3 regions of the Leisingera sp. F5 genome follow, and region 3 is predicted to be linked to each of the others. Evidence: riboswitches for the same ligand, from Rfam matches in the RefSeq annotation. Region 3 holds a riboswitch; each other region holds the start of a gene.

Region 1 (4,994 bases), on a different contig from region 3:
CCAAACGGTCCCTTCCGGCACTGGCAGCTCCAGCGTCAGGAACTGGCCCGGCTGGTATTTGAACCACGCGCCCGACGGCGCGCGGAAGCTGAAAGTGGCGGTGTTTGGCGCTTCCGGCACAACCGAGACGCATTCCAGCATCTCGTCGTCCTTCCACGCCAGGGTTTCGTCCAGCGTCTCGAAATTAGCCTGCAGTCCCATGTGCTTACTCCGCCGCGATCAGGTGACGGCCGGTCAGCGCGCGGGTCAGGTGCTCGGCATACCAGTTGGAGAACTGGATGACGCCGCTTTCCTGCACCTCGGAATAGGGGCCGGGTTCATAGGCGGGGGAGTTGATGCCCTGCTGGTTGTCCTCGACCACGATGCGATCCTCGTCATTGGTCGCCATCCAGACCTCGGTCAGGCGTGTGATGTCATAGTCCTGACCCTCGACCGCATCCTTGTGCACCAGCCATTTGGTGGTGACTTCAGTCTCGGTCGGGCTGATCGGAGTGACCCGGAACACCAGCGAATGATCCGGCAGGAAGTGGTTCCAAGTGGTCGGATAGTGGAACTTCAAGAGCGTGCCGGCATCGGCAAAGGGCACCCGGCCCAGCGGTTTGGCGACTGCCGCCTTGCCATCCATGGTATAGCTTTCCGCGCCCTCGTTCAGCGGCATCCGTGCCAGCCGGTGCTGGCCGCGCGCGCCCATGCGGAACTGCGACGGAACCCCTGCGGCCTCAATGCGGTCGAAATGCTTTTGCAGATGCGGCGGGGTCTCACCGCCCTCAACACCAGTGACCGACGGATCTTCCGGGAAAGTCCGGCACAGCGACGGGTGGTTGCCTCCGCAGTGATAGCACTCACGGTTATTTTCCCAGACCAGCTTCCAGTTGCCATTCTCGATGATCGAGCTTTCAAAGGCCACCTTGGCATTGCCCAGATCATGCGGCGCCAGATAGGGACGGGCGACGTCGGCGAAAGCATCGAAATCCGGTGCTTCATCGGCCAGGCAGATATAGATCAGACCGGCCAGATCACGGCAGTGCACCGGCTTCAGCCCGTGTTTGGAGGCATCGAAATCCGGCCCCATGTCCCGCGCCCACAGCAGTTTGCCGTCCAGCTCGTAGGTCCACTGGTGGTAGGGGCAGACCAGTTTGGGCGAGTTGCCCTTCTTGGCCTTGCACACAACCGAGCCGCGGTGGCGGCAGGCGTTGTGGAAGGCGCGCACTTCGCCGTCGGTGCCGCGCACGATGATGACGTTATAGGCGCCGATCTGATGGGTGACATAGTTGCCCGGCTTCGGCACTTCGCAGGCGGGAATGGCAAACAGCCACTCGCGGTAGAAGATCTGCCGCATGTCCAGATCCAGCACACCCGGGTCGGTGTAGAACGCCTGTTCCATGGAATAGTTCTTCTGCCGGGCCACCAGTTTGGCCAGAATTTCGCTGTCCTGAAGCATCTGCTTCTCTCCTTTGCCGCAACCCCGCGGCGTGTTGGCTGGGTGCAGGCATGAGGAGAGAGATTGCAGGCCGCACGCCCGCAACCGCCCTGCCGCCGCCCGCGGTTGACGTTATCTTGGCAAGGCTGGTTTCCGGACTGTCCCGGGGCCTTAAGATGGCGGGGCATGGCACCTTCCCGAAGGCATTCCTTCAGTGGTCTTTACCAAGCCTAACCCGGGGTCACCGTTGCGGGGGCAGTGCCGGAATTTCACCAGCTTCCCAATTCTCCGCCCCAAAGGACGGCACCTTGCTAACCGCCAAATTGCCCTAAAAACTGCCGTCCTTCGGAAACAAAACCGACCCGGCGAAACCGGAATAAGACATGCAGGTTTTCTTCTGCCGCCACAGCCTCATGCGGCAGATTCTCATACCGGCATTCGCCAGCCTGTTTGCGGCAACCGCTTATCTTTCACACAGTTACCTGCGATTCGCCCGGCAACCCGATTCGGCCTCGTCGCCGCGATATGAAAAAGGCCGCCAAACCGGCGGCCCCTTGTCACTTGGATTTCCAGCTGTCCAGCCAGCGCCGGACGCGGCCCTTACGCTCGGCAATCGCATCGCCCGCGGCATACAGGCTGTCCTCGACATTCTCGACCATCGGGTCGATCCGGGACCGGCGGAACCGGCGCCAGCGCACATAGATAGCCCACATCACCGCCGCCAGCAGCACCAGGAAAATGATCGAGAACCAGTTCGTGGGCTTGTCCTCCGGCCCCGCAACCGGATTGATCGTCACTGCATTGGGGAAGACCGACAGGAATTCATTGCGCCAGCCGTAGTGCATGATGGCCACCCATTCCGGGCTGGCCTTGGTCGAGATGCTGTCATTCGCATCGGTGTACAGATTGGCGGTGTCGAACTTGAAATAGGGCGGCCAATTCCAGCCGGTATCCTCGTTGCGGTAAACCATGTTGCGCCCATTGGGGCGCACCGCCTGGATGAACTGCACATCGCGGTTGATCAGCTCCGCCGACTGGTCGTCCGGCTGCGACCAGAAGATCCGGGTCCAGTCGTTCAGCTCCTGCCGTTCTTCATAGGTGTTGACGATGCGCACCACGTCGTACTGCGGCAGCGTGTAATGCAGGAAGGCGCCGAACAGCACCCAGATGGTGATCAGGATAGCCCATTTGATGAAACGCATGCGTTACACCTCACATGAAGTTAATGACGTAGACCAGAAGCGCGATTGCCCCCAGCGGAATGATATAGACCAGCAGGATCAGCTTGCGCCGGAACGACCGGTCATACTGCCGCAGCCCCCGTTGGATGAAGGTGCTGCGGTCGCCGGTCAACCCCTTCTGTTTCCAGCGCCGTTTCAGTTTGGCCCGGCGCACCTCGCGCGAATAAAGCGAGACCGCACCATAGGTCACAGTCAGCACCACCAGAAGGATCAGGATCAGGCGGATGAAGCCGAACATCTCTAGCGCCCCCGCACCCGGTTCACGGCGCCCCAAGGACCAACCCGCTCGACCATTCCCTTGCGCTGGACCCGCGGCAGCGCGGGCGAGCGCCCCTCCATATCCGGCTCATGCCCGAACAGCGCGGCGCGCGCGCCGGCCTTGTCCACCGCATACTCCCGCGCCAGGAACTCAGCCGCATAGGCCTTTTTCGTCTCCGGCCAGCCCCGGTACTGGCGGTAGAATTCTTCTTTGTGGCAGATGAACATCTGGCGGAAGTCATGCGGGCACAGCTCCGCCAGCAGCATATTCACCAAGTCCCGCTGGGCAGTGTCCGACGCCCGCAAGGAATAGAAATAGGCCGGATGGTCCGAGCGGATCTTCGGCCATTTGCCGCCCCCCTCGGCCCAGCGCACAAGTGCTGCCAGCCCCTCGAACTCCTCCGGCAGCTCTTCGGCATGGCGCGCCGCCAGCCGCCGCAAATCGGACCGCGACAGCCCCGACAAGTCCCGCCCCTTCCCGGTCAGAACCGAGACCGCCAGGAACCCCATCTTCTGCCGCAGGATCGCGGCACCATCGACGCCGCGCGCGCGGATCACCGGCTCGGCCAGCCCGTTCAGATCCAGAAACTTGGCAATCGCATTGCGCTCGCTCAGATCAAACACATGGGTAAGCGGCACGTCCTCCGGCTTTGCCCCGCTGGCAATCACCGCCGGATGCTCTTGCCCCGGAAACACATAGAGGCCCCCGAAATGCGCGGTCCAGAAGTTCGACTGCGCGAACACCTCATGCTCCAGATGCACCGGGTTGCGGGTCACATCGCCGGTCTTCTCGGCGGTCGAGATCATCTCACCGATCAGCGCATCATCAAACCAGGCGTCCTCACCGGTCTTGAACCGTTCCACCAGTTCAGCCAGACGGTCCGCATGGCGCAGGGTGCCGCGGGTGGTATCCGCCTCGATCCGCACCTGCTGAATGTCGAACAGCTTAGCTGGGGTGGAGACCTCAAACACCGAATTCACCAGCTCGCCCGCCACCGCATCGGTTGCCGTCAGCGCAAACAGCTGGCGCTCATTGACCTCGATAAACCGGCGCAGAATGTCCCGGCTGGTAGAGAATTTCACATGCAACAGCGGGCAGCGCTTCTGCTCGGTGCTGAGCAGAATGAACTGCCGGTTGACACCCGCATGGTTCAGATAGTGATCATCCCCCAGCTCATCCCCGATTTCGGGCGAGAAGCCCGAAATATCAACGTGGAAATCCGTCAGCGCCGTGGTCTTGCCGGTCAGATGCTTAAGCGCGCGATTGTACCGCTCCACCAGCGCGGGCGAGGCGACGTGGAAGAGATTGCCGAACATCAGGCCATGCTGGATGAGGCGTTTCATGTTGTCCTCCTATCCGTATCACACAAGCGATGCGCCCGGCCCGAGGGTGGGTGCGGAACGCGCCCGCCCTGGGGGGCGGGTCGGGCGCGTCGCGGCTTCGCCGCGAAGTATAACGTCAACCGCATCAAATCTTCGTCCTCAGCAAAGCTTTCATCGGAACAAATGCAGCATCAATACGATTGCGAAATGCGTCATCGTCATTGAAAGAGTCGTTCAGCTTGCCCTCAAGCTCGAGGCGCTCTCCTGCGTCTTTGTCAAACTCTTTGTTCCACTGTTCGTCTGAAATTTGTCCAGACCTTTGCATGTCACATAACGCACCATGCCTTTTTTCTAGCACCCCATACCTAGTCACATCGTTCGTAAACTCTCGTTCTATCTTTTTCACAGGTTCAAAAGCGTTGGCTATGTCAGATGGCCATCTAAGTTCAGCCTCTGCAAGAAGTGCGTTGACGTCATTCAGTACCTCTCGTGAACGCCGCCACCGATAAAGGCGGACCTTTCGATCAATTTGATCGGGCACTTTTTTCTCTTCAAAGAAATCAAGATCTGTGGATGTCAGAAACGGCAACCGGATAGCATGTAGAGATTGCCGGTAGCGATACATCTCCGCTGCCAACGCTTTTGCAAAGTCGGCATCGCGTTCTTTCTTCCACGTAGTGAGGCCAAAGTAAGCTGTTAGTGCTGCTGCGACAGCCGCCCCTGCAGTAACAAGACTTGCAATCACCTCAGAC
Region 2 (4,994 bases), on a different contig from region 3:
CCGCGCCTTCATCCAGCGGGGGCTGAAACAATACGACCGCTCGTTCCGGCGCAAGCTGATCCTCTTGGTCTATATCATTCCGCTGGGGGCGCTGGCGCTTCTGGTCTACGTCATTAACTTCATGTGAGGTGCAGCAGATGCGTTTCATCAAATGGGCTTTCCTGATCACCATCTGGGTGCTGTTCGGCGCCTTCCTGCATTACACGCTGCCGCAATACGACGTGGTGCGCATCGTCAACACCTATGAGGAGCGGCAGGAGCTGAACGACTGGACGCGGGTCTTCTGGTCGCAGCCGGACGACCAGTCGGCTGAGCTGATCAACCGCGATGTGCAGTTCATCCAGGCGGTGCGCGGTAACGGCCGCAACATGGTCTACCGCAACGAGGATACCGGCTGGAACTGGCCGCCCTATTTCAAGTTCGACACCGCGAACCTTTATACCGATGCAAATGACAGCATCTCGACCAAGGCAAACCCGGAATGGGTGGCGGTGCTGCATTACGGCTGGCGCAACGAGTTTCTGTCGATCTTTCCCAATGCGGTGACGATCAATCCGGTGGCAGGGCCGGAGGACAAGCCCACCAACTGGTTCTCGATCATTTTCCTGGTACTTCTGGCCGCGGTTTTCTGGGCCGTCTATGTCCGCTGGCGCCGGTTCCGCCGGTCGCGCATCGACCCGATGATCGAAAGCGCCGAGGACAGTTTGCATGCGGCGGGCGATGCAATCGCCGAGCGCAAGGGCCGGGTCCGCCGCTGGCTGGATACCTGGAAGTCGAAGTGAGGAGGGGCCGCTGGTAGGGCGGCCCTGTTCTGTCTGGCACGCCACAGTCTGGCGCGGCTATTTCCCCGCCGGCTCCGGATACATGACCGGGTCGCGATGTTCGCCACTATCGTGAAGCTGCCAATAGGCCGCCAGGATGCGGTTGAAGAGCGGGCCGGTCCTGCCGGTGCCAACCGGTTGCCCGTCAATGCGGGTGACTGGCATGACCCCGCCTGCCGTTGAGGTTACGAAGACTTCATCGGCCTTTTTCAGATCCTCAACGGCAAGGTTCCGGGCAGAACACGGGACCCCCATCTGTGCGCAAATGTCAAAGACCGTCTGGCGGGTGACCCCCAGCAGGACGCTGGTGTCCGGAGTTGCGGCCGCGCCGTCCTTGATGGCGAAAACATTGAAACCGGGGCCTTCCGATATATTGCCGTTGCCATCAACCAGCAGGGCAGTGTCGGCGCCCCGGCCGTAGGCTGCGTAAAGCCCCTTTACCATGTCCAGCCAGTGGTAGTTCTTGACCGTGGGATCAACCGAGCCTGGCGGGATGCGCTGCACATCCGTCACCGCCATGTGCAGGCCGTGCTGCATCTGTTCTTCGCTGGCGACAGAGCCGAAGGGGATGGCAAAGGCAATGAAGCGGTTCTCGGCCTGCCTTGGGTCCCGGCTGAAGTCCGGCGAGGTCCCCCGCGTGCAGATGAATTCCACATAAGCCTGCCTGAGCCCGGACAGGGCCACGCAATTGTGCAGGATTTCGGTCACTTGCGCCTTGCCGTAGGGCACCGACATATGCAACGCATCCATGCCGCGGAAGAAGCGGTTCAGGTGGTCTTCCAGCCGGAAAAAGGCACCCTCCCAGACGTGCGCAACATCATAGGTCGCGTCTGAATGCAGGAAGCCATAGTCGAGCACCGATAGCTTTGCCTCGTGCATCGGCAAGTATTGCCCGTCCATATAGGCAACCCCGGGCGGGTAGCTGCGGTGGTCGGCGTGTCTGTGGGACAGTTCGGGCAATTTGCGCATGATAGGTCCTTTGGCGGGCAAGGTATGTTTGTGGTGCCAAGAGTAGTGCAGGTTTGCGGGCAAAATTCCTGAAAGCTTATCAGACTTCGGGTAAAGTGATCGAAACTTAGATGTTGAGTGAGCAGTATGCCAAGTATTCTTGATGATGCGGACAAACGGCTTCTGGCGATTCTTCAGCGGGACAACCGGCTGACGGCTGATGAATTGGGGAGCCTTGCCGGGATCTCGCGCTCTTCCGTTCAGCGGCGGCTGAAGCGGTTCCGGGAGGAAGGCGTCATCGAGGCGGATATTTCCGTTCTGTCGGCCAAAGCGGTGGGCCGCCCGATGACCTTTATTGTCGAGGTTGAGCTGGAGCGGGAACGCACCGACCTTCTGGATGAGTTCCGCCGGTCCATGCTGGCGCTCGAAGACGTTCAGCAATGCTATTATGTGACTGGGCACACGGATTTCATTCTGATTGTGACGGCCACGGATATGGCGGCATATGAGGATTTCAGCCGCCAGGTGTTCACGGACAATCCCAACATCAGGCGGTTTCACTCCAATGTGGTTGTGAACCGGGTCAAAGCGGGGCTGCAGGTGCCGCTTTGACGTGCCGGCAAAGGGCATGCGGCGGCTGCGCAGTGGAGGGCGAATCGATTCGGTTGCGCGAGTCGCGTGGGTCTGCTTGCGACTTCAGCGTCTTGCCGCAAACAGACTGACAGGTGCCGGTTTGAGATTCCGGGCGTGTTCTGCCCCTTGGGCGCAAGAAACATGCATGTCTTTTTCCGGTTTTCGCGGGTCGGATTTGTCTCCGTCCCTTTGTTGGAAATCGGGCAATACCGCGGGTAGCAAGGTGCCGCCTTTCGGGGCGGAGAATTGGGAAGCTGGTGAAATTCCGGCACTGCCCCCGCAACGGTGACCCCGGGCAAGGCATGGCAATGACCACTGAAGCAAGCGCTTCGGGAAGGTGCCAGGCCCCGCCGCCGAATGGCCCCGGGACAGTCCGGAAACCAGCCTTGCCAAGACAACGTCAACCGCGGGCGGCGGCAGGGCGGTTGCGGGCGTGCGGCCTGCAATCTCTCTCCCCATGCCTGCACCCAGCCAACCCGTCGCGGGGATGCGGCAAAGGAGAGAAGCAAATGCTTCAGGACAGCGAGATTCTGGCCAAACTGGTGGCCCGGCAGAAAAACTATTCCATGGAACAGGCGTTCTATACCGATCCGGGGGTGCTGGATCTGGACATGCGGCAGATTTTCTACCGCGAGTGGCTGTTTGCCATTCCCGCTTGCGAAGTTCCGAAACCGGGCAATTATGTGACCCATCAGGTGGGGTCGTATAACGTCATCATCGTGCGCGGCACTGATGGCGAAGTGCGTGCTTTCCACAACGCCTGCCGCCACCGCGGTTCGGTTGTGTGCAAGGCGAAAAAGGGCAGCTCTCCCAAGCTGGTCTGCCCGTACCACCAGTGGACCTATGAGCTGGACGGCTCGCTGTTGTGGGCGCGGGACATGGGGCCGGATTTCGATGCCTCCAAACACGGGCTGAAGCCGGTGCATTGCCGTGATCTGGCCGGTCTGATCTATATCTGCCTGGCGGATGAGGCACCGGATTTTGACGCCTTTGCCGACGTCGCCCGCCCCTATCTGGAGCCGCATGACCTGGGCAATGCCAAGGTCGCCTATGAAAGCTCGATCATCGAGAACGGCAACTGGAAGCTGGTCTGGGAAAACAACCGCGAATGCTATCACTGCGGCGGCAACCACCCGGCGCTGTGCCGGAGCTTCCCGGAAGATCCGTCTGTCACTGGCGTTGAGGGCGGCGAGACCCCGCCGCATCTGCAAAAGCACTTTGACCGGATCGAAGCGGCAGGCTGCCCGGCACAGTTCCGCATGGATGCGCGCGGTCAGCACCGGCTGGCGCGGATGCCGCTGAATGAGGGCGCGGAAAGCTATACCATGGATGGCAAGGCCGCGGTGGCCAAGCCGCTGGGCCGGGTGCCCTTTGCCGATGCCGGCACGCTGCTGAAGTTCCACTATCCGACAACTTGGAACCACTTCCTGCCGGATCATTCTCTTGTGTTCCGGGTCACTCCGATCAGCCCGACCGAGACCGAAGTCACCACCAAATGGCTGGTGCACAAAGACGCGGTTGAGGGCCAGGATTATGACATCAAGCGCCTGACCGAGGTCTGGATGGCGACCAATGACGAGGACCGCATCGTGGTCGAGGACAACCAGCAGGGCATCAACTCCCCCGCCTATGAACCCGGTCCGTATTCGGAAGTGCAGGAAAGCGGCGTCATTCAGTTCTCCAACTGGTATGCCGAGCACCTGACCCGCGCGCTGACCGGCCGTCACCTGATCGCGGCGGAGTAAGCACATGGGACTGCAGGCTAATTTCGAGACGCTGGACGAAACCTTGGCGTGGAAGGACGACGAGATGCTGGAATGCGTCTCGGTTGTGCCGGAAGCGCCAAACACCGCCACTTTCAGCTTCCGCGCGCCGTCCGGTGCGTGGTTCAAGTACCAGCCCGGCCAGTTTCTGACGCTGGAGCTGCCGGTGCCTGGTGAAACCGTCTGGCGGACCTACACCATCAGCTCTTCGCCCTCGCGCCCGCTGTCGATCTCGGTGACGGTCAAGGCGCAGGGCGACAGCATCGGCACCCGCTGGATGCTGGACCACCTGAGGCCGGGGAGGCATATCCGAGCGTCGGGACCGGCGGGTGTATTCACCCTGCCCAAGCGCCCGAACGGCAAGTTCCTGTTCATCTCTGCAGGTTCCGGCATCACGCCCAGCCTGTCGATGACGCAGTATCTGTTTGACCGCGGCCAGTCGCCCGACATCTGCTTTATCAACTGCGCCAAGCGCCCCAGCGAGATTATCGCGCGCCAGCAGCTGGAAAGCATGGCGTCGCGGCTGCCGGGGCTGAAGCTGAACCTGGTGGTGGAGGAGGACGACCCCTATCAGGTCTGGACCGGCTACCGCGGCCAGCTCAATCAGATCATGCTGGGCCTGATTGCGCAGGATTATCTGGAGCGCGAGGTCTACTGCTGCGGGCCGGAACCCTTCATGCAGGCGGTGCGCGACATGCTCAACGGCCTGGGCTTCGACATGGAGAACTACAACCAGGAGAGCTTTGGCGCGCCGGTTGAGACTGCGGCAGATGCGCCCGAGATCGACGATGTGGTGCCGGAAGAGACCGCTGCCGCCGAGATCAGCTTT
Region 3 (4,994 bases):
CTCGTCCGTGAGGCGCTGATCGAGCGTGAAGTGCTGCTGAAAGCGATGCCGCATATCTCCTGGCCGATGCGGTTCGTGCTGCCATTTCACAAGGACATGCGGTTCGACAGCGAGACACCAACCTCCAAGCTGCTGACCACTTTCATACCCTGGATGAAGGGCCGCCGCCCGGCCTGGCTGATCCGCCTGGGCCTGTTCCTGTACGACTCCTTGGGAAAACGCGGCATCCTGCCCGGCACCGCCAAGCTGGACCTGGCCGCCGATCCGGCGGGTCGGCCGCTGAAGGACAAATTCAAAACCGCTTTTGAGTATTCCGACTGCTGGATCGAAGACGCCCGGCTGGTGGTGCTGAACGCGCGCGACGCACAGTCCCGCGGCGCAGAAATCCTGACCCGGACCGAGGTTCTCTCCGCCCAGCGCCATGCAGACCACTGGGTGATCCGCACCAAGAACCACACCACCGGCGCCGAACACGAGCACCGCGCCAGGATGCTGGTCAACGCAGGCGGGCCGTGGGTGGCCGATGTGCTGCACCAGAAGCTGGGCCAGAACAGCCGCGAAAACGTGCGTCTGGTGCGCGGCAGCCATATTGTGGTGCCGAAACTGTTCGATCACGGCCGCTGCTATTTCTTTCAAGGATCAGACGGGCGAATCATCTTTGCCATCCCCTATGAGCAGGATTTCACCCTGATCGGCACCACCGACGCCGACCATCCGGACCCGGACACAAAACCGCAGTGCACCGAGGCGGAGCAGGACTATCTTGTTGATTTCGCCTCGCAATACTTCGAGCAGCCGCTGAGCCGCGAAGATGTTGTCTGGACCTATTCCGGCGTCCGCCCGCTCTATGATGACGGCGCCAGTTCCGCCACCGCGGCCACTCGCGAATACGTGCTGACACTGGACCAGGCGCAGGCGCCGCTCTTGAATGTCTTTGGCGGCAAGATCACCACCTACCGCAAACTGGCGGAGGCTGCGCTGACCAAGATCGGCGAAGCCTTTCCGCAGTTGCCCCCCGACTGGACCGCAGGCGTGGCCTTGCCCGGCGGCGATTTCCCGGTGGAGGATGTGAAAAAACTGCAAGACAAACTGGCCGCGGACTACCCGTTCCTCACGCCCTATTGGGCGGGCCGGATGATCCGCGCCTATGGAACCGAGGCCTGGGAGGTGCTTGGAGATACCAAAACAGCCGGTGATCTGGGACAGGACTTTGGTGCGACAATCACGGCACAGGAGCTTGACTGGGCGATCGCCCGTGAATGGGTGCGGTCAGGCGACGACTACCTGTGGCGGCGCACCAAGCTGGGCCTGCGGCTGGATGAGGCTCAGCGCGCGGCGGTGGGTGCCTACATTCAAGGAAAAGCGGGACAGCTCGCGGCTTAGCTCTTAGAGACGCGCCCGAGCCTGGGTGGGTGCGAAAGTGCCCTCCCGTTTTGCCGGAGGCAAACCTTCGGTTTGACGGGAGGGTCGAGCGCAGCCCGGCCGGTCGGCCGGGCCAAACATCTCAGAATTCCACGCCCTTCTGCGCCTTCACCCCGGCGCGGAACGGGTGCTTGATCTGGCCCATTTCGGTCACCAGGTCAGCGATCTCGATCAGCTCTTCCTTGGCGTTACGGCCGGTCAGAACCACATGGGTCATCGGCGGCTTCTGCTCCACCAGGAACTCCAGCACCTCTTCCAGGTCCAGATATTCATAGCGCAGCGCGATGTTGATCTCATCGAGCAGCACCATGGTGTTGCGCTCATCCAGGATCATCTCCTTGGCCTTCTCCCAGCCTTTTTGCGCGGCGGCGATATCGCGGGCTTTGTCCTGGGTCTCCCAGGTAAAGCCTTCGCCCATCGCGTAGAACTGGCACAGACCGCTGAAATTTTCTTCGATCAGCGTGCGCTCGCCGGTCTGCCAGGCGCCCTTGATGAACTGCACCACCGCCGACGGCATCCCATGCGCAATGCAGCGCATGATCATCCCGAACCCTGACGAGGATTTACCCTTGCCCGGCCCGGTGTGGACGATGATCAGGCCCTTCTCGCCCTCCTTGGTCTTCATCATCCGGTCGCGCGCGGCCTTCTTCTTGGCCATCTTGGACGCGTGACGGGCGGCTTCTTCCTCTGAGATGCCGGTTTCAGACTTTTCACTCATGGGGGGCTCTCCAGCTGTTTGACCCATGTCTTGACAAAGAAGGGCACGATAGCGCAAGGGGGTTCAGCTGGTTCCTGTGAAAACAGGCGAAGAGGGAATGTGAAGGCCTCCATATCCGATGGGAGCTCAAGCACAGCCGCCCCCGCGACCGTGACCGGATGAGGCCGCCATGCCACTGGGACAATCCCCGGGAAGGCAGGATGGCCGGCAAGGCGCGCGCCTTGGCATCCGCAAGCCGGGAGACCTGCCAGCGTGAGAGAGTTCAACGGGCAGACGGGGTGTTCTGCGACCGGTTGAGGGGCAGGCACAGAAATGCCCCTTTTTCGGCCATCCCGCATGCCTGCCGCGACAGGAGACGCGCTGATGGCTGACGATCAGGCGGGCACCCCCGCCAGCACCCCGGAACCGGTCACGCTGACCGTGTGCCTCACCTGCCGCCGCGACGGCGCCGACCCGGAGGCCGCCCGCCCCGGCGCCATCCTGCACGCCGCGCTGGAAGAGGCCGGGATGCCCGAGGGCGTCCGTCTGCGCGGTGTCGAATGCCTGTCGTCGTGCAAGCGCGGCTGCGCCGTTGCCCTGATCGGCGGCGCGGAACGCTGGACCTATGTTTATGGCGACCTCGACCCGGACCAGCATGTCCCCGAAATCCTGGAAGGCGCTGCGGCTTACGCCGGCACCGCCGATGGCGTTGTGCCCTGGCGCCAGCGTCCGCAGACCTTCCGCAAGCAATCCGTTGCCCGCATCCCGCCGGCCAAGTTCTTCTCCGAGGAGTAATCATGAGCGATCTCAACAAGATCCCCGTCACCGTTATCACCGGCTTTCTGGGCGCTGGCAAAACCACGCTGATCCGCCACCTGATGCAGAACCCGCAGGGCAAGCGTCTGGCCGTGGTGGTGAACGAATTCGGCACCGCCGGTGTGGACGGCGACATCCTGAAATCCTGCGCCGATGACAATTGCCCGGCCGAGAACATCATGGAGCTGGCCAACGGCTGCATCTGCTGCACCGTGGCGGATGACTTCATCCCCACCATCGAACAGCTGATGGCCCTGCCCGAAAAACCCGACCATATCGTGATTGAGACCTCCGGCCTGGCCCTGCCCAAGCCGCTGCTGAAGGCGTTTGACTGGCCCGCAATCCGCTCCCGCATCACCGTCGACGGGGTGATTGCCCTGGCGGACGCCGAAGCCGTGGCCAAAGGCCAGTTCGCCCCCGATCTGGACGCCGTGCAGGCCCAACGCGAGGCGGACGACAGCATCGACCATGAAACGCCCCTGTCCGAAGTGTTCGAAGACCAGATCTCCTGCGCTGACATCGTTCTGCTGTCCAAGGCCGATCTGGCCGGCGACGAAGGCGTCGAAAAAGCCCGCGCGGTGATCGAGGCCGAAGCGCCCCGCAAGCTGCCGATCCTGCCGATGAGCGAAGGCGTCATCGACCCGCGCATCATCCTGGGCCTGGGCGCCGCTGCCGAAGACGATCTGGACGCCCGCCCCAGCCACCACGACGGCCACCACGACCACGAGCATGACGATTTTGAAAGCATCGTTGTCGAAATGGGCGAAGTAACCGACCCCGAAGCGCTGCAGAATGCCATCGTGAAACTCGCCCGCGAGCGCAACATCCTGCGCGTCAAGGGCTATGTCGCGGTGGAAGGAAAACCGATGCGGATGCTGGTTCAGGCCGTGGGCGAGCGTCTGCGCGCCCAGTACGACCAACCCTGGGGGACGCAGCCGCGCAAGACCGCCCTGGTGGTCATCGCCGAGCATGACGACATCGACGAACAGGCCATCCGCGCCGAACTGGGGGCGTAAGCAAGTGAAAACGAAGCGTCAGAATTTGAACGGTCCAGCCCGGCGGCACGCCGGGCAGCGCCCGTCCCGCCCCCGTCAAACCAAAGGTTTGCCTTCGGCAAAACGGGGCGGGCGCTTCGCTTCCTGCCCCGCCGTGCCGGGCGCTGCCCTCTCCGCTATCAAACGACCTTCCAGGCAGGGAGCCTGAGCCCATGCACGTCGTCTTCCGCGAAAGCCACGGCCTTGACGAGACCGATACCCCGCAGGACCTGGGACAAACCCCTGCGGACCTTGTGGTGCTGTCCTTCTCCGACAGCGACCTCGGTGCCTTTGCGGCAGGCTGGCACCGGGCGGAGGGCAAGCTGCCCAGCCTCCGGGTCGCCAATCTGGTGGCGCTCAAGCACCCGCTCTCGGTCGACGTTTACGCGGAACAGACACTGGAGGGTGCCAAGGGCGTCCTCGTCCGCCTCATAGGCGGCGAAAGCTACTGGTCCTACGGCCTTGCCACCCTGCAGGACCTCGCCCGCCGCAAGGGCATTGCCCTGGCCATCCTGCCCGCAGACGGCCGCGAAGATGCGCGCTTGGATGAGCTGTCCACCCTGCCCGTCTCCACCTTGCGCCGCCTCCAAGCCTTGTGCGACGCCGGCGGCGCCGTCGCAGCCCAGGCCGCCCTCGCCCAGCTCTCGCTCGCCGCCGGCCTTTATGCAGGCCCGGTGCTTGGCCTCAAGACCATGCCGCAGCATGGCTTCTACGACCCCGCCAAGGGCGTGCTCGCCGATCTGCCCCAGCAGGACAAACCGCTGGTGCTGGTCAGCTTCTACCGCTCCTACCTTACTGCCGCCGATACCGCGCCGGTGGATGCGCTGATCACAGACCTCCGCGCCCGCGGCTACGCCGCCTACGGCATCTTTGCCGCCAGCCTCAAGGCCGCCGCCGCCGCAGAATGGCTGCGCAGAAAACTCCCTGAACTGAACCCGGCTGCGATCATCAATGCCACCGCGTTTTCGGCGCAGGGCACCGACGGCAGCGCCTCGCCGCTTTCCGCCACCGGCTGCCCGGTGTTC

The links. Region 3 has a riboswitch for cobalamin ahead of A2I95_RS09700 (DUF1636 domain-containing protein). Riboswitches for the same ligand answer to the same signal wherever they lie in the genome.
Region 1: another riboswitch for cobalamin. It lies ahead of A2I95_RS22890 (aromatic ring-hydroxylating dioxygenase subunit alpha); the one in region 3 lies ahead of A2I95_RS09700 (DUF1636 domain-containing protein).
Region 2: another riboswitch for cobalamin. It lies ahead of A2I95_RS08200 (aromatic ring-hydroxylating dioxygenase subunit alpha); the one in region 3 lies ahead of A2I95_RS09700 (DUF1636 domain-containing protein).

Annotation. Positions count from the first base shown of each region.
Region 1 is NZ_LUKH01000062.1:154-5,147, forward strand. It holds partial or broken gene A2I95_RS22885 (FAD-binding oxidoreductase) at 1-201, opposite strand, end outside; gene A2I95_RS22890 (aromatic ring-hydroxylating dioxygenase subunit alpha) at 206-1,441, opposite strand; cobalamin riboswitch at 1,547-1,746, opposite strand; gene A2I95_RS22895 (DUF1523 family protein) at 1,978-2,622, opposite strand; gene A2I95_RS22900 (hypothetical protein) at 2,633-2,899, opposite strand; gene A2I95_RS22905 (DUF6638 family protein) at 2,902-4,263, opposite strand; gene A2I95_RS22910 (hypothetical protein) at 4,388-4,994, opposite strand, start outside.
Region 2 is NZ_LUKH01000009.1:160,874-165,867, reverse strand. It holds gene A2I95_RS08220 (hypothetical protein) at 1-127, shown strand, start outside; gene A2I95_RS08215 (DUF1523 family protein) at 138-782, shown strand; gene A2I95_RS08210 (aminotransferase class IV) at 840-1,790, opposite strand; gene A2I95_RS08205 (Lrp/AsnC family transcriptional regulator) at 1,917-2,381, shown strand; cobalamin riboswitch at 2,607-2,806, shown strand; gene A2I95_RS08200 (aromatic ring-hydroxylating dioxygenase subunit alpha) at 2,912-4,147, shown strand; gene A2I95_RS08195 (hybrid-cluster NAD(P)-dependent oxidoreductase) at 4,152-4,994, shown strand, end outside.
Region 3 is NZ_LUKH01000011.1:108,452-113,445, forward strand. It holds gene glpD (glycerol-3-phosphate dehydrogenase) at 1-1,383, shown strand, start outside; gene cobO (cob(I)yrinic acid a,c-diamide adenosyltransferase) at 1,505-2,140, opposite strand; cobalamin riboswitch at 2,192-2,407, shown strand; gene A2I95_RS09700 (DUF1636 domain-containing protein) at 2,504-2,914, shown strand; partial or broken gene cobW (cobalamin biosynthesis protein CobW) at 2,941-3,951, shown strand; gene cobN (cobaltochelatase subunit CobN) at 4,143-4,994, shown strand, end outside.